DNA from 4 places in the Thioalkalivibrio sp. AKL7 genome. Region 4 is predicted to be linked to each of the others. Evidence: predicted binding sites of a transcription regulator. Region 4 holds the regulator's gene; each other region holds the start of a gene.
What was found. Region 4 encodes sigma-54, which starts transcription at its own class of promoters, with help from an activator protein. Its sites were predicted from a motif close to TGGCANGNTNCNTGCTT; they were not measured.
Positions count from the first base shown of each region.

Region 1: the regulator sigma-54 is predicted to act here: its motif matches at 2,023-2,039, upstream of G315_RS0104000 (TorF family putative porin).
Region 2: the regulator sigma-54 is predicted to act here: its motif matches at 1,805-1,821, upstream of G315_RS0110775 (DUF4168 domain-containing protein).
Region 3: the regulator sigma-54 is predicted to act here: its motif matches at 1,622-1,638, upstream of glnA (glutamate--ammonia ligase).

Region 1 covers NZ_KB906948.1:239,882-244,056, forward strand. The annotation lists gene G315_RS0103985 (gamma-glutamyl-gamma-aminobutyrate hydrolase family protein) at 1-299, opposite strand, end outside; gene G315_RS0103990 (amidoligase family protein) at 349-1,374, opposite strand; gene folB (dihydroneopterin aldolase) at 1,448-1,813, shown strand; gene G315_RS0104000 (TorF family putative porin) at 2,094-2,807, shown strand; gene G315_RS0104005 (P-II family nitrogen regulator) at 2,876-3,214, shown strand; gene G315_RS0104010 (ammonium transporter) at 3,249-4,175, shown strand, end outside.
Region 2 covers NZ_KB906953.1:73,063-77,237, forward strand. The annotation lists tRNA gene G315_RS0110760 (tRNA-Gln) at 1-3, opposite strand, end outside; gene rpsI (30S ribosomal protein S9) at 44-436, opposite strand; gene rplM (50S ribosomal protein L13) at 468-896, opposite strand; gene G315_RS0110775 (DUF4168 domain-containing protein) at 1,136-1,651, opposite strand; gene G315_RS0110780 (sigma-54 dependent transcriptional regulator) at 1,955-3,382, opposite strand; gene G315_RS0110785 (ATP-binding protein) at 3,379-4,175, opposite strand, start outside.
Region 3 covers NZ_KB906950.1:37,496-41,670, forward strand. The annotation lists gene glyQ (glycine--tRNA ligase subunit alpha) at 1-159, opposite strand, end outside; gene G315_RS0107195 (cation diffusion facilitator family transporter) at 246-1,499, shown strand; gene glnA (glutamate--ammonia ligase) at 1,720-3,129, shown strand; gene asnB (asparagine synthase (glutamine-hydrolyzing)) at 3,358-4,175, opposite strand, start outside.
Region 4 covers NZ_KB906948.1:348,807-352,981, forward strand. The annotation lists gene hprK (HPr(Ser) kinase/phosphatase) at 1-180, opposite strand, end outside; gene G315_RS0104540 (PTS sugar transporter subunit IIA) at 229-696, opposite strand; gene hpf (ribosome hibernation-promoting factor, HPF/YfiA family) at 700-1,038, opposite strand; gene G315_RS0104550 (RNA polymerase factor sigma-54) at 1,055-2,539, opposite strand; gene lptB (LPS export ABC transporter ATP-binding protein) at 2,628-3,398, opposite strand; gene lptA (lipopolysaccharide transport periplasmic protein LptA) at 3,395-3,934, opposite strand; gene lptC (LPS export ABC transporter periplasmic protein LptC) at 3,915-4,175, opposite strand, start outside.

The DNA of each region.
Region 1 (4,175 bases), 110 kb from region 4:
TGGAACAGCCGGCGCAGCAGCCACAGGGCCGGGTAGAAGAGATAGCCGATCAGGCGCTGCGAGAGGCGGCGCTCCGCCTGGCGGATGGCGGCCGCATCCGGCCCGTCGGGCAGGGTCTCGCCGTAGAGCTCGGGGTCGACATCCGCCCCGCCGCCCACGATCAGTCCGTCGAACGGGCAACGGCCGCGCGGTCTCCCCGGACGCAACCGCAAAGGGCGGCCTCCCGCGCGCCACACCGCCAGGGCGGTGAACAGCCAGGCCGGACCCCCGCCCTGGTCCGGCCCGGTGATCGCGATCACCGGGCGACGGGCTTGGGGCGTGACCCGGCTGGTTGCATTGGGAGCCGAGTCAGAACCAGTCACGGAGGCGCTGGCTCCAGTCGTCGGCCCAGCGGCCGAGGGCCTGGCCGGGGCGGTCCAGGTATTCCCGCGACAGGCGCTCCAGGCGTTCCGGATCCGCCGCCAGACGTTCCACCTCGACCCAGCCATTGAACGGTCGCGCCAGGCTCCAGTCCGGGTCGTCGATCTCGCAGTTCGGCAGGCGGTAATGGAAGGCCGGGCGCGGTTTGATCAAGTCGTGTTCCACCGGTGCGGCGTTGACCCGTTCCGGGTCCAGGTGGGCAAACAAGGGCAACAGGTCCAGTGGTCGGTTGCGGGTCGGGCTGTGCGCCAGGTAGGCATCGATCAGGCCGGCCTGATCGGGTTGGAAGTCCGGGTCCAGCATGTGGCGTACAAAGGGCCCGGGAAACGCGCGAATGTAGGGCGACAGTCGCCGTGCCAGGTCGATTGCGCCGGCCGCGGTGAGGGCCTCGGCCATCAGCAGGAAGCTGCGCAGGATCGCCAGCAGCCACTCGGCATCGGTACGGTGGATCTCGATATTGATCTGCAACCCGAAGGCGTAGAGAAACGAGCGTTCGGTGCCCTGGGCGCCGGCCTCTTGCAGGGCCGCGCGTACCCGGTCCAGGCGGGGCAGGTCGGCCACCGGGATCGGCGGGGCCACGATTTCATGCGGGACCAGGCGGCCGGCGGCGTCGGCCAGCCAGCGATCCAGCGCCGCCTTGTCGGAGTCGTCCAGCGAGATGCCGAGGCGCGCGAGATGCTCGCGGTAGGCACGGTCCTTCAGCACCCGGGCGTCCAGTTCCAGCTGGAAGTCGCCGACATCGGTATCGCGCACGCGGGCGACGAACGCACTGTCCGGCACGATCTCCCCCCCGAATTCGGCCTTTACTGCTTCGGCCATAATCTCCAGCGAGACCCCGGCCATCTCGATCTCTACCCCGATGCGACGCGGTTCGCCCTCGGGGCTGTCGGGCCACGGGAGGTCGTGGAAGGGCTCGCTCATGCGTGTCTCGAAGCCGTGCAAGGAGAGCTCCATGATAACGGCTCGGTGTACCTCGTGCGGCCCGGGCAGTAGGATAGGCGCCGACCTACAGGAGCCCGCCGAGCCCATGGATCGAATCTATCTGCGCGACCTCGAAATTGATGCCGTTGTCGGTGTCTACGACTGGGAACAGCGGATCCAGCGCCGCCTGCGATTCGACATCGAACTGGCGGCGGATACCCGCATCGCCGCCTATTCCGGCGAGATCGGCGATACCGTCGATTACGAGGCGGTGGCCAACGCGGTGCGTGCCATCGTCACGCGCGAGCCGCACGCGCTGCTGGAATCCCTGGCCGAAGAGATCGCCGAGGCCCTGATGGCCCAGTTCGGCACCCCCTGGGTGCGCATCAAGCTGGGCAAGCCCGGGGCCGTTCCCGGTGTACGCGAGGTCGGCATCGAGATCGAACGCGGCACCCTCGCGACGTCCGACTAGCCCCTCTTCTCCTGCGGGTCCTTCCGGCCCGCTTTCCTGTCTCTTGTTCCGCGTCTGCCCCGTGCGGAGGCCGGACCGTGTTCACACTTTTTGTTGAGCGCACGCTTTTGGTGCGTGTGCACTTTTAGTGCGCACCATCCAGAGGCAAAACCTCGTGGTTCGGCCGCAACACGTGTTGTGAAAAGCCGATTTTGCTCCCTTTTGGTACTTGGCACAGCCCGTGCAAGGACCGGGTGTCGACTACGCGACACTCGATTGACCAATCTGGGAGATGACCAATATGAAGAAGTTCACCCGTTCCGCGCTGGCCGCTGCTGTCCTCACCGTAGGCTCCACCGGTGGCGTCGCGTTTACCTCCACCGCCGCCGCGGAGCTGTCCGTGAACATTGGTGCGGTGTCCAACTACTACTTCCGGGGCTTTTCCGAAAGCGATGACGGTGCGGCCATTCAGGGCGGCATTGATTACGAGCATGCCTCCGGGTTTTACGCCGGAACCTGGCTGTCGAACGTCGATTTTGGTGATGACACCAGCTACGAACTCGATCTCTATGCCGGATTCGCCGACGAGTTCGCCAGCGGGTTCGGATATGACGTCGGTTACATCTATTACGCCTATCCCGACGCCCGGGATGATACCGGCTCCCTGAGCGCCGACTTTGGCGAGATCTACGGGGAAGTCAGCTTTGATACTGGCACCGTCGGTCTCTACGGCGGCATGGCCTATGTTGTTCACGACAGTGATGACTCGGCCTTGCAGGATGACGACATGTACTTCTACGCCGGTCTGGATATCCCGTTCATGGATGTCTACAGCGCCGGGTTCCTCGTGGGTCGTACCCGCTTCGACGATTCCGATGCCGAAAACTACACCCATTATACCGCCAGCCTGGCGCGCGACGCCGGGGACTGGGGCGAATTCAGCCTTAACCTCGAGTACGTCGACGAATCCGACGAGGACCTGGGCGCCTGGGTGGGCTGGTCCAAGACGTTCTGAAGCCGGCTATTACCTCTTAATGCAAAGGCGGGTCCGTGTTCCGACGGGCCCGCCCACAGGAGTCTGACATGAAGATGATTACCGCCGTGATCAAGCCGTTCAAGCTTGATGATGTTCGCGAGGCGATCTCGGAGATCGGCGTGCAGGGCATGACCATGACCGAAGTGAAGGGTTTTGGTCGCCAGCGCGGTCATACCGAGTTGTATCGCGGTGCCGAGTATGTAGTCGATTTTCTGCCCAAGGTGAAGCTTGAAGTGGCCGTTGACGAAAACCTGGTCGACCAGGTCGTCGAGGCCATTTCAAAGTCCGCCAGCACGGGCAAGATCGGCGACGGCAAGATCTTTATTACGCCGGTGGAGCAGGTCGTGCGCATTCGCACGGGCGAAACCGGACCGGAAGCGCTTTAAACCTTTGCCTTCCAGCGAATGAGGAATTTCAATCATGGAAATTGAACAGCAAGTTGTCGAACTCGCCTATGCGATGGACACCTTTTACTTTCTGGTGGCCGGTGCACTGGTGATGTGGATGGCCGCGGGCTTTACCATGCTCGAGGCCGGTATGGTGCGCACCAAGAGTGTGGCCGAAATCGCAACCAAGAATATCGCCCTGTATTCGATCGCCAGCATCATGTACATGCTGATCGGCTATAACATCATGTACAGCGATGGTCTCAGCTCCATCATCCCGGGGCTGGGCTTCCTGATCAGCGGCGACAACGCAGTCGCGGACGTGCTGGGTAGCGGTGGTGACATCTACTACTCCGATCGTGCCGACTTCTTCTTCCAGGTCGTGTTCGTGGCCACCGCGATGTCCATCGTCTCGGGTGCCGTGGCCGAACGCATGAAGCTGTGGGCCTTCCTGGCCTTTGCGGTCGTGCTGACCGGCTTCATCTACCCGATCCAGGGCTTCTGGAGCTGGGGTGGCGGTATCCTCGACCAGATCGGCTACCTGGACTACGCCGGTTCCGGCATCGTCCACTTCACGGGTGCCGCTGCGGCGCTGGCCGGTGTGTTGCTCCTCGGGGCGCGCAAGGGCAAGTACGGCGCGGATGGCAAGATCAACGCCATTCCGGGTTCCAACATGCCGCTGGCCACGCTGGGTGTGCTGATCCTGTGGCTGGGTTGGTTCGGCTTTAATGGCGGGTCCGAGCTGAAGGTGTCGGACATCGAGTCCGCCAATGCCGTGGCCGCCGTGTTCGCCAACACCAACCTGGCCGCGGCCGGGGGTGTGGTGGCCGCGCTGATCACCACCCGTCTGATCTTCGGCAAGGCCGACCTGACCATGGCGCTGAACGGAGCGGTTGCAGGCCTGGTGTCCATCACCGCCGAGCCGCTGATGCCCAGCCCGGTCCTGGCGATGATCATCGGT
Region 2 (4,175 bases), on a different contig from region 4:
CCAGTAAACCGGGTCGGGTGCAGCCCGAAACTCGACGCGAATTTTAGCGCTTCGAGTACTGGGTTGCACGACGGGCCTTGCGCAGGCCGATCTTCTTGCGCTCCACCTCGCGGGCATCGCGGGTCAGGTGACCACCACGACGCAGCGACGGGCGCATGTCTTCGTTGTACTGCACCAAGGCGCGGGCAATGCCCAGACGGATCGCGCCGGCCTGGCCGTTGCCGCCACCGCCTTCAACGGTCGCGATCACGTCGAAGTTGCCGGTCGACTCGGTCGCCTCCAACGGCTGGCGTACCACCATGCGCGAGGTCTTGCGGCCGAAGAAGTCGTCCAGCGGCTTCTCGTTAACCGTGATGTTGCCCGTGCCGGGACGCAGGAAGACGCGCGCCGAGGCGGTCTTGCGGCGGCCGGTGCCGTAATACTGATTGATAGCCATTCGGATCGATTCCCTTGCTGATTCTGGCGGCTCAGACTTCGAGCGGCTGCGGCTGCTGGGCCGTGTGCCGGTGTTCGGTACCGGCGTAGACCTTGAGCTTCTTGAACATGGCCCGGCCAAGCGGGTTGCGCGGCAGCATGCCCTTGACGGCAAGCTCCAGCACCTTCTCCGGATGACGCTCGATCATCTGGGTGAAGTTGGCTTCCTTGATGCCACCCGGGTAACCGGAATGGTGGAAGTACTTCTTGTCCATGGCCTTGTTGCCGGAGACGCGGATCTTCTCCGCGTTGATCACGACGATGTAGTCGCCGGTATCGACATGCGGCGTGTACACGGGCTTGTGCTTCCCGCGCAGGCGATGTGCGATTTCCGTGGCGAGTCGACCGAGGGTCTTGCCGTCGGCGTCGACGAGAAACCAGTCGCGTTCGACTTCGGCCGGCTTGGCGCTAATGGTACTCATGATGTTCGATGCTCCGAGGTCGGGGCGATTCAGAAAGCGCGCAAGAATAACGCTTCCCTCCGCCCAATTCAAGCTACAGGGACAATTCCCGAGACCCGAAGGCGTCCGCCCTCGGGGGAATCACGGATCAATGTGCAGAACATTCGCGTGCATGCCCCGGACACAAACAAGGGGCCGCCCCGAAGGCCGGCCCCTGCAACCCCCCGGGCGCAATGCCCGGGGAGGTTTTGCGCTGCCCGTTACAGCTGGGCTTCAGCGCGTTCCTGGACTTCCTGCATCAACTCGGGGTCGTTCTGCAGGGCCATGGCCACTTCGTTGTATTCCTCGACGCTCATGCCCGAGTCTTCAACCGCGTTGACCATTTCGTCCTGTGCTTCCTGCTGCATGGACTGGGCTTCGGTTTCGTCCTCGGCACTCTGCAGCCGGTCGGCGAAGTCTTCGCGCACTTCCTGCACCGCAACGAAGGCGGTTACGAAAGTGTCGATGTCTTCTTCGCTCAGATCCACCTCGGGGGCTTCCTGCATCGGGGCACCGCCCTGGGCCGCGCCACCCTGGGCACCACCCTGAGGCGGCTGGCCGCCCTGAGCACCGCCACCGGCACCGCCTTCCTGGGCCGGCGGCTGGCCGCCCTGGGCACCGCCCATGTCGCCCCCACCGGCACCACCTTCGGCACCGCCGTACTGGGCGGAGGCGGCTCCACCCACGGCAAACAGGGAGGTCAGGGCCATCGCGAGCATCGTCTTGCGCATATTCATCATGTTGCTCCTTTTCCTTTGGATCGTTCGGATCTCGGGGCGAAGCCGGCTACGACTCAAGGTCGATCGTCCGCACGCCCGATTTCGTTGCAACCGTGTGAGGAGGAATGGTCCGTCACTGCGGTTCCGATTCCTCGATTGCTGTCCCAGTAGGAGCAGGCATCGTGCCAAGATTGGAAAAAGACAAACAAAACACTTTGAAACAGCGACTTATGACCTCATCATCCCGAAAGGGCCGGGGAACGCCCCAACGGTAAACCGGGTCATAATGACACATGGGTCAGGTCGACCCGGGTCAGGATGTCACGATGGGTCGGATTCCCCGAGTTTGCGGTACAGCGTCTTGCGGCCGATGCCGAGGATCCGCGCAGCGCGTTGCTTGTTGCCGTCCACATGCTCCAGCACCCGACGAATGTAGTCGCGCTCGCGCTCCTCCAGGGTCGGCCACTGGCCGTCGTCGCCCATCCCCGGGACCGGCGTCGCCCCCTCCGCCCGGTCGCCCGTCGTTCCGCCGGGATCCTCGGCGAGCGCCTCGAATACGCGCTCCGGCAGATCACGGGTCTCGATGACCTCGCCGGCCGCCAGGGTGGCGGCACGCTCCATCAGACTCGCGAGTTCGCGGACGTTCCCCGGGAACGGATACCGCACCAGCGCACGCAGGGCCTCCGGGCTCAGGCGACGCTCGGGCAGATCGCGGGCCAGGGCCTGCTGACGCAGGAACTGCAGGGCCAGGCGTTCGATATCATCGCCACGCTCGCGCAGCGGCGGGATCTCGATACGAAAGGTCTCCAGGCGATAGTAGAGATCCTCACGGAAACGACCGTTGGCAATATGCGCCTGCAGATCCTGATGCGTGGCCGCCACGATACGCACATCGGTCGCGATCTCCTCGTTGGCGCCCACTGGACGCACGCGACCATCCTGCAGAAGACGCAACAGCTTGCTCTGCATGGCCACCGGCATCTCGGCAATCTCGTCCAGGAACAGGGTGCCGCCGTCGGCCTCGGTAAACAGGCCGCGCCGAGCCCCCTTGGCCCCGCTGAACGCACCCGCCACGTGCCCCAGCAACTCCGACTCCAGCAGGGCCTCGGGGATGCCCGCGCAGTTAATCGCCACGAACGGACCACCGGCCCGCTCGCTTTCCGCATGGAGCGCGCGCGCCACCAGTTCCTTGCCGGTCCCGGACTCGCCGGTGATCAGGACACTGCCGTCGGCGGCCGCGATCCGCCGAATCAGGTCGAACAACTGCAGCATGGCCGGACTGCGGCCCTGCATGCCGTGAAAGCCATCGGCCTGCGCAAGGACCTCACGATAGCGACGCACCTCGTCCTTCAAACGCCGCGCCTCGGTCACCCGGTCGGCGGCCAGGCGCAGGTGATCCAGATCCACCGGCTTGGTCAGGAAGTCATCGGCCCCCGCCTTCAGCGCGGCCACTGCCTGGTCGATGGTCCCGAAGCCCGTGAGCATGATGAACCCGGGTGCCGGCACCCGGGCGCGGGCCTCCTGGAGCACCTGGAAGCCATCCGCGCCGGGCAGGCGCAGGTCGCTCACCACCAGACTGAAGGCCTGCTGCGCAAGCACCCGCGCGGCATCCTCGGCACTGGCGACCGCCGTAACCGCGTAGCCGGCCTCGGTCAGCTCCTCGGTCAGCAGCTCGCGATGCCCGCGATCGTCCTCCACGACCAGGACCGACTCCGGGGGCGTTGCGGGGACTTGTGCCTTGCTGCTCATCGAAGCGAATCCTCCTGGGCGCCAGCGGCCACCGGCAGATGCACGACGAAACGGGTCTCCCCCGCGACACTGCGATCCAGCATCACCGTACCCCCGTGGTCCTCCAGCGCCACCTGCGCCACCGCCAGCCCGAGCCCGGTCCCCTCGCCGGTGGGCTTGGTGGTAAAAAAGGGCTCGAACAGGCGTTCGGCCTGCTCATCGTCTATCCCTCGCCCGGCCGTAGGGCCGTCGTCCGCCACCACCAGCTCGACCCGGTCGGACGAGGCATGCCAGCGGACCCGGACCTCGCGGGCGGCGACCTGCGCGGCATTCTCCAGCAGATTCTCCAGGGCCTGGCCCAAGCGCAGGCGGTCCGCGGCGATGGTCAACTCGGGGCCTTCGAGCCGGAATTCCACCCCGCCGGAGGCATGCCGCTCGCGCACACGCTCGACCAGATCTCCAACCAGCTGCGCGAGATCCAGCGAGCGTTCCTGCAACGGATTGCGCCGGGCAAAGTCCAGCAGCTGGCGCACGATGGTCTCCACCCGCTCCAGCTCGGCCTTCAGCGCCTCCATCTCGGTGCGCGCCGGATCCGCCTCCGGCAGGTGCCGGATGGCGCGCTGCACGCGACCGGCGATAATCCCGAGCGGCGTCCCCAGTTCGTGTGCCACGCCGGCCGCCAGCTGCCCGATCGCCGCCAGCTTCTCCGAGTGCCGCAGCTTCTCCTCCAGCCGTCCCTGCTCAAGGCGTTGCGCCTCCAGTTCGGCCTCCGAGGCCTCGCGACGCTCCATCATGCGGTTCATCGAGACGGCCA
Region 3 (4,175 bases), on a different contig from region 4:
GATGGAGCGCAGGAAGGTTGCCGGATGGAAGGTCCCCGCGCCCATCTCCATGTCGTAGGGCTGCAGGACCACGCAGCCATGATCGTTCCAGTAGTCCTGCAGGCGGCGGATCAGGTCCTGGAAGGTCGGACTGCTGGGCGGGGTGCGTTCTTGCGACATGCGGGATCCCGGGTCAGGGCAAAGCCGACAGTATATCGGCCCGGCTTCGGCCACGGCCACCGCTCGCGTTGGCGCGGGCGTTTTGCATGCAGCCGAAGCGCGCCCATACTGGGGCCTTGATTCTGTTCGGGAGAGCGGCCCTGAGCGACCCCCTCGCCAATTCCGGACCTTCGGACACGCCGGAGAACGACCAACGCTATCGCGATACCCGCCGGGTCACGCTAGTGGGCGCGGCCGTGAACGGCTTCCTCGCCGTGGCGCAGCTCGTCAGTGGCTGGCTGCTGAACTCGCAGGCCCTGGTGGCGGACGGCGTGCATACCCTGTCGGACCTGATCACCGACGGGGTGGTGCTGTTCGCGGCGAGCAAGGCGGCCGCCTCCCCCGATCAGGAACACCCCTACGGTCACGCGCGGATCGAGACCCTGGCCACGGTGATCGTCGGGGTCTTTCTGGCGCTCGCGGGTCTGGCGATTGCCTGGGCTGCCGGCAACCGCCTGGTCGAGCCCGAGGCCATGACCGGCCCCGCAAACATGGCGATCGCCTTTGCCCTGCTGACCCTGGTGGCCAAGGAAGGCCTGTATCAGTACACCCACCGGGTGGCCAAGCGCCTGCGCTCGCGGATGCTGGATGCCAATGCCTGGCACCATCGCACGGACGCGATCTCGTCGCTGTTCGTGCTGGTCGGGGTCGGTGCGGCGGTAGCCGGGTTCCCGTGGGCGGATGCCCTGGCCGCGCTGATCGTCGCGCTGTTCATCCTGCATATCGCCGGGCGCCTGATCGTGCGTAGCGCGGCGGAGCTGATCGACACGGCCCTGGAGCCGGAGAAGGTCGAGCGCATCCACCGCACGATCATGGATGTGCCCGGGGTCAAGGATGCGCACATGCTGCGCACCCGCCGCCACGGCAGCGAAGTCGTCGTGGACGTGCATATCCAGGTCGCGCCGATGATCTCGGTCTCCGAGGGTCATCGGATCGCCGATGCGGTGTTCCACGCGGTGACCGACGAACACGAGCGGGTGAACGACATCACCGTGCACGTGGATCCGGAAAACGACGCGGAACAGGCCCGGAGTTCCATGCTGCCGCTGCGCCCGACGCTGGTGGAGGCCCTGCGCGAGGCCTGGGCCGATACCCCGGAGCTGGATGCGGTGGAGCACATGTCGCTGCATTATCTCGGCGGTCGGGTACACATGACGCTGACCCTGCGCCTTGACGGGGCAGCCGCCCCGGCAGACCTCGAGGCCCGCGCCCAGGCCCTGGCCGACCGGCTACACCGCCATCCCGGGGTAGGCGACATGCTGGGCGAGGTCACGCTACTCTATCGGCCCTGCACCCATTAGGTGCGCGCCAACAACAATGCGCACGAAACTTGTGCAGACAAAGCACCAGATTGGTGCACCCAGGATGCGGCGGGGCGCCCCGGGTGCCCGTTTTTCGCGCGCCCGGGCCAAACAGGACCGGATGGCATGATGCCTGCATAATGAACCGCGACGCCGCGCAAGCGCCCGACGGGCCGGCCGGCCACCTTTGAATACCCAAGTAAAGACCAAGGAGATCCCCATGTCCGCAGCCGACGTGCTGAACCAGATCAAGGAAAAGGAAGTTCGCTTCATCGACTTCCGTTTTACCGACTCCAAGGGCAAGGAACAGCATGTGACCGTGCCGGCCCACGACATCGACGAAGAGACCTTCGAGGAAGGCAAGATGTTCGACGGCTCGTCGATCGCCGGCTGGAAGGGGATCAACGAGTCCGACATGATCCTGATGCCGGACGCCGAGTCCGCGGTCCTCGATCCGTTCTTCGAAGACATGACCATGAACATCCGCTGCGACGTGGTCGAACCGGCCACCATGCAGGGCTACGACCGCTGCCCGCGCTCCCTGGCGCGCCGCGCCGAGGCCTACCTGCAGAGCACCGGCATCGCCGACACCGCGCTGTTCGGACCGGAGAACGAATTCTTCATCTTTGACGATGTGAAGTGGGGCACCACCCTGTCCGGCTCCTACTGCCGCGTGGATTCCCAGGAGGCCTCCTGGAACTCCGAGCGTGTCTACGAGGACGGCAACATCGGTCACCGCCCGGGCGTGAAGGGCGGCTACTTCCCGGTCCCGCCGGTCGACAGCCTGCACGACATCCGCTCCACCATGTGCGAAGTGATGACCGAGATGGGCCTCGAGACCGAGGTGCACCACCACGAGGTGGCGACCGCCGGCCAGTGCGAGATTGGCGTGGGTCCCGCGACCCTGACGCAGAAGGCCGACGAGGTGCAGATCCTGAAGTACGTGATCCAGAACGTGGCCCACGTCCACGGCAAGACCGCGACCTTCATGCCCAAGCCGATCGTCGGTGACAACGGCTCCGGCATGCACGTGCACCAGTCGCTGTCCAAGGACGGCAAGAATCTGTTCTCCGGTGACCTGTATGGCGGCCTGTCCGAGACCGCGCTGTACTACATCGGCGGGATCATCAAGCACGCCCGCTCGCTGAATGCCTTCACCAACCCGTCCACCAACAGCTACAAGCGTCTGGTACCGGGCTTCGAGGCGCCGGTCATGCTGGCCTACTCCGCCCGCAACCGCTCCGCCTCGCTGCGTATCCCGTTCGTGATGAACCCGAAGGGCCGTCGCGTCGAGCTGCGCTTCCCGGACTCCACCGCCAACCCGTATCTCGCCTTCGCGGCGATGCTGATGGCCGGCCTGGATGGCATCCAGAACAAGATCCACCCGGGCGACGCGATGGACAAGAACCTCTACGACCTGCCGCCGGAAGAAGAGAAGGGCATCCCGCAGGTCTGCCATTCGCTGGACCAGGCGCTGGAAGCCCTGAACCAGGATCGCGAGTACCTGACCCAGGGTGGCGTGTTCACCGACGACATGATCGATGCCTACATCGACCTGAAGATGGAAGACGTCACGCAGATGCGCATGACCACCCATCCGATCGAGTTCGACATGTACTACAGCCTGTAAGGCCGCCGCTTCCGGCCCCTCGGGGCCGCGAAGCTATCAGCCGCCCCCGGCCCCTGGCCGCGGGCGGCTTTTTTGTGGCTGTCGCGCACGATCCGTGCGCAGCCGGTAACGGATGAGGGCGTCCACCGCCTGTCGAGACCCCGACCGGCCCTGTTGGCCAGAACGAAAAAGGCCCCACGGATCCTGGTCCGCGGGGCCTTCTGGGTCACTCGAGGCTTGCGCCCGTGATCAGGCGTGCCAGCCGAACTCCTCGGCCTTTTGCCGCGCCAGCGCCGGGATGTCGGTGGCGACGAACTGGGCGTGCAGCACCTGGACCCCGATCATGTGGTTGATCACCGCGTCCAGCTGAACCTGGGTGGCGGCCGGCGTGTCCTCGGACTCGTGCAGCTCGAACACCTGACGCACGCCCTCCGGGTCCAGCAACCCGGCCTCGGCGACCTTCTCCGGGGACAGATAGCGATCGGCCAGGGCCTTCATCGCCGCCCACTTGACCGGGTCGGTGTGCGCGGGCGGCGCCATGAAGGCGAACTTCTCGCGCTCGTAGAGCACCTTCGGCAACAGGCCCTTCATCGATTCGCGCAACACGTACTTCTCGGTGGAGCCCTTGATGCGCATGGTCGGCGGCAGGTGGGCGGCGAACTCGGCCAGGTGGTGATCGAGGAACGGCGGACGCGCCTCCATCGAATTGGCCATGTCCATGCGGTCGCCGCCCCAGGTCAGGATCTGGCCCTCCAGCATGGTCTTGATCCAGACGTACTGAGCCTTGTCCAGCGGATGCCGGCCTTCCAGCATGTCGTCATCCAGGGCGTTGGCGATCGCCTTGCCCGGCTTGTAGTCCTGCATGCGCTCGCGGCGCTTCGGGTGCAGCAGGCCCGGCACGTGGTCGGCCGCGGCCAGCCACGGCTGCAGGCAGGACGGGGTGAAGCCCATCATCTGCGTGAAGTCGGGGTCGTTGACCTCGTCCTCGGCCAGCATCGCACCAGAGACCAGCTCGTTGGACTCGTTCAGCATCTGCTGCCAGGCCTGGCGGTCGGCCTCCGGCAGGG
Region 4 (4,175 bases):
GATCAGGTTGAGATGGCCGGCCAGCGGCAGGTCGTCCCCGTCGTCGCCGACCAGCTTGCGGTCGGGTGCTGCGTGTTCGCCGTGTACGAAGCGAAGATCCAGGCGGTTTCCCATGGCCTGGATCAGGCTCTCCACGTTGATGTCGCGGGCGATCCCGCCTTCTCCCAGCGCCTCGTTCATGGCAGACGCTGCGCGCCGGAATCGCGGCTGGCGGCGGGTTCCACGGGCTTAGTCCTCGCTGAAGCGGCGCACGAGTTCCTGTTCCAGGGCCGTCGCATCCCCGGCCCGGCGCAGCGCTCCGATGGTGTCTGGCTGCGACAGGCCGCGGGCGAGCTGGGCCAGCAGGTCGAGGTGGTCGCCGGTGGCGGCCTCCGGGACCAGCAGTGCGATCAGGATATCGACCGGCTCGTGATCCATGGCGTCGAAGTCGACGCCCTTGTCCAGGCGCAGCACGGCCACGCGCGGCGCCTCGAGATCGGCCAGGCGGCCATGGGGAATCGCAACCCCATGGCCGAGACCGGTGGATCCGAGTTTTTCGCGCGCGGACAGGGCCTCGAAGATCGCGTTGCTCCCCGGTCCCGTGCCGTCACCTCCGCCGGCGAGGAGGTCCGCCAGGGCCTCCAGGGCCCGTTTCTGGCTGGAACACTCGGGTTGCAGGCCAATGCGCTCGGAGGTGATCAGCTCGGCAATCGTCATGGATCAGGAGGCCTGCTCGCGGTTGCGCTGGGCACCTTCGGCGCGGTGGTGATCCTTGACCTTTTCCTTGTGCTTGATCAGCTGACGGTCGACTTTGTCGATCAGCGCGTCGATCGCGGCATACATGTCCTCGTGAGAGGCCTCGGCGTGGATGTGATTGCCGCTGACCTGGAGATTCGCTTCGGCCTGGTTGTGCTGATTCCGGGTCTTCTCGTGGGTCAGCACGACGTGGACGTCGATGACCTTGTCGAAGTGGCGCTCCAGCTTCGCGAACTTCTCGTTGACGTAGTCGCGCAGGGCGTCGGTGATGTCCACGTGGTGGCCGGTCAGGTTGATCTGCATGGTCAGGACTCCTTGGTTACTTGCTGCCGGTGGGCATCGAGGCCATCTGCCGGCGTTCGCTGGATGAAGGGATGTGCATCGCCTCGCGGTACTTGGCCACGGTGCGGCGCGCTACGTTGATGCCCCGGTCCGACAGGACCTGGGCGAGCCGGGCATCGCTGAGCGGCTTGTTCGGGGGTTCGTCGCCAATCAATTCGCGAATCATGGCACGGATGGCGGTGGCGGAACACTCGCCGCCATCGTTCGTGCCGACATGGCTGGAGAAGAAATACTTGAACTCGAAGACCCCGCGCGGGGTGTGCATGTATTTCTGCGTGGTAACCCGCGAGATGGTCGATTCGTGCATCTCCAGGGTCTCGGCAATGTCGCGCAGGATCAATGGCTGCATCGCGACGTCGCCATGCTCGAGAAAGCCCTGCTGGCGATGGACGATCGCCTCGGCGACCCGCAGCAGGGTGTCGTTGCGGCTGTGCAGGCTCTTCAGGAACCAGCGTGCCTCCTGCAGCTGATCGCGCATAAAGGCGCTGTCGCGGGCATCCGAGACTTGGCGCACCATGCCGGCGTAGAGGTCGTTGATGCGGATGCGCGGTGCGATCTCCGGGTTTAGATCCACGCGCCAGCCCTCGGTGGTGTGGCGCACGTAGACATCCGGGACTACGTATTCCGAGGTGGCGGAGCTGATCTGTGCGCCGGGGCGCGGGTTCAGGGTGCGGATCAGATCCAGTGCGCGGGCCAGTTCGTCCGGGTCGCGTACGCCGGACTGGCGCTGCAGGGCCTTGTAGTCGCGCTTGCCCAGGCTGTCCATGCCGTGTTCCAGGATCGCCCGTGCGGCCTCGCGGGCCGGGGCGTCCGGGGCCAGTTCGCGTAGCTGGATCTCCAGGCACTCCCGCAGGTTGCGCGCGCCGACCCCCAGCGGGTCGCACTGCTGAATCCAGTGGAGCACTGCCTCGACCTCGTCGACGCCGACGGTTTCATCCTCGCCTCGGCTGATGGTCTCGGCCAGGGTGTCGAGGTCGCCCTCGAGATAGCCGTCGGGGCTGATGGCGTCGATCAGGGCCGCCCCGATGCGCTGGTCGCGCGGTGTCAGATGGCTCAGATGCAGCTGCCACAGCAGGTGATCCTGCAGGCCCTCACCGTCGTCGTCGCTGGTGTTTTCCAGCGGGTCGCGGTCATCCACGCCCTTGTTGGGTGTCGGGGCCGGCTCGTAGATGTCGTCCCAGCGGCTGTCGGTCGTCAGTTCCTCGGGGATCACGTCGTCGCTGGTGGTGGTGGCCTCCATGCGATCGCCTTCCACCAGCTCGCCGTCCTGGTTCAGGCGCTCGGTGTCGGCCTCGGCCTCTTCGTCCTCGACCTGTTCGAGCATGGGGTTGCTCTCCAGCGCCTGCTGGATCTCCACCTGGAGCTCGAGCGTGGACAGCTGCAACAGGCGGATCGCCTGCTGCAGTTGCGGGGTCATGGTCAGCGTCTGACCCAGCTGCAGATTCAGGCCGGGTTTCAGCATCGGGTATGCGGGGCGAGGGTGGGCATTGATGGAATCTTAAAGCCTGCCTTGTGGTTTGTGCACCGACCGGGCCGCATGTGGGGCGCTTTCACAGGCGGAAGTTCTCGCCGAGATAGACCCGGCGCACCTGGGGATCGGCCAGCAGCTCGTCCGGTGTCCCGGCGGCCAGCAGGCGGCCTTCGCTAAGAATATAGGCCCTGTGGCAGATGCCGAGGGTCTCGCGCACGTTGTGATCGGAGATCAGTACGCCGATGCCGCGCTGGGCGAGATGCCGAATCACGTCCTGGATGTCGCCCACCGAGATCGGGTCCACCCCGGCGAAGGGCTCGTCCAGGCAGATGAACTTCGGATCCCCGGCCAGGGCGCGGGCGATCTCGGCGCGGCGCCGTTCGCCGCCGGACAGCGCGATGCCCGGGCTGTGGCGCACGGTCTCGAGCTGGAACTCCTCGATCAGCGCATCGCCAATGCGGCGGCGCTCGTGGCGATCCAGCCCGGGGCGCAGCTCGAGCACGGCCTGCAGGTTGTCCCACACGCTCAGGCGGCGAAAGATCGAGGCCTCCTGCGGCAGGTAGCCGAGGCCGGCGCGCGCGCGCACGTGGATGGGGGCGCGGGTGATATCGCGCTCGCCCAGGGTGATGCGCCCGGCATTGGGGCGGATCAGCCCGACCAGGCTGTAGAAGCAGGTGGTCTTGCCGGCCCCGTTCGGGCCCAGCAGGCCGACCACCTCGCCGGGCGCGAGGTCGACGTCCACCTGGTCCAGCACCGTGCGCTGGCCGTAGCGCTTGGTCAGCTCGCGTCCGATCAGGCGGTCGTTGGTTTGTGCCGATGTGGCGGATGGGCTGGGGGCGGTGGCGTTCATTCGTCGTCGCGCGGCTGGATGGTGATGCGCACGCGCTCGCTGTCGCCTTCGCCGCGTTCGGCCTCGATCACGTCGGTCGTCAGGTCGTAGGTGATGCGCTTGCCGCGCGCCTCCTCGCTGGTGGTGATCACATGGGCCTGGTCGGTGAGGATCATGCGGTCTTCGTTCAGCAGGTAGTCGATGCGCAGGGCGGTGGCAATGCGCATCTCTCCGGTTTCCGGATCGGGTGATTCGAGGCGTGCCGGCTCGCCGTGGGCCTCCATTTCGTAGGGGCGGCGATCGCGGGTGCGCACGTAGACCTTGTCGGCCTCCAGGGTCATGTCGCCGCGGATCACGATCACGTCGCCGGTGTAGGTCCCCAGCCCCTGGCGTTCGTCCATCTCCGCGCGGTCGGCAGTGATCTCCACCGGCAGCGCCGGGCCCGAGCCCTGCTGGGCGAGCGCGGGCGTGGCCAGCAGGGCGAGCAGCAGGAGCGCCGCCACGCGGGCACCCGGTTGGCCCGGACGGTGGCGAAGGCTATGGGGATTCGGGGTCATGCGCGGGATCCTCCTCGCTCGTCTCGCTGTAGAGCGAGTACACGTCATGGAACAACTCTATGGTATCCCCTCGCGAGTCCACGCGCAGACCGGTGCCGCGCTGGAACAGGCCCGGCTGGTTCAGGGTGGAAAGGGCATCCGAAGTGGCGACCATGGTGTCGGTGGCGACGCGAACATCCCGCGAATCGATGATGGTCTCCACGCGTTCGCCGCGGGGCGGCTGTACGCCGTGGGTAGGGCC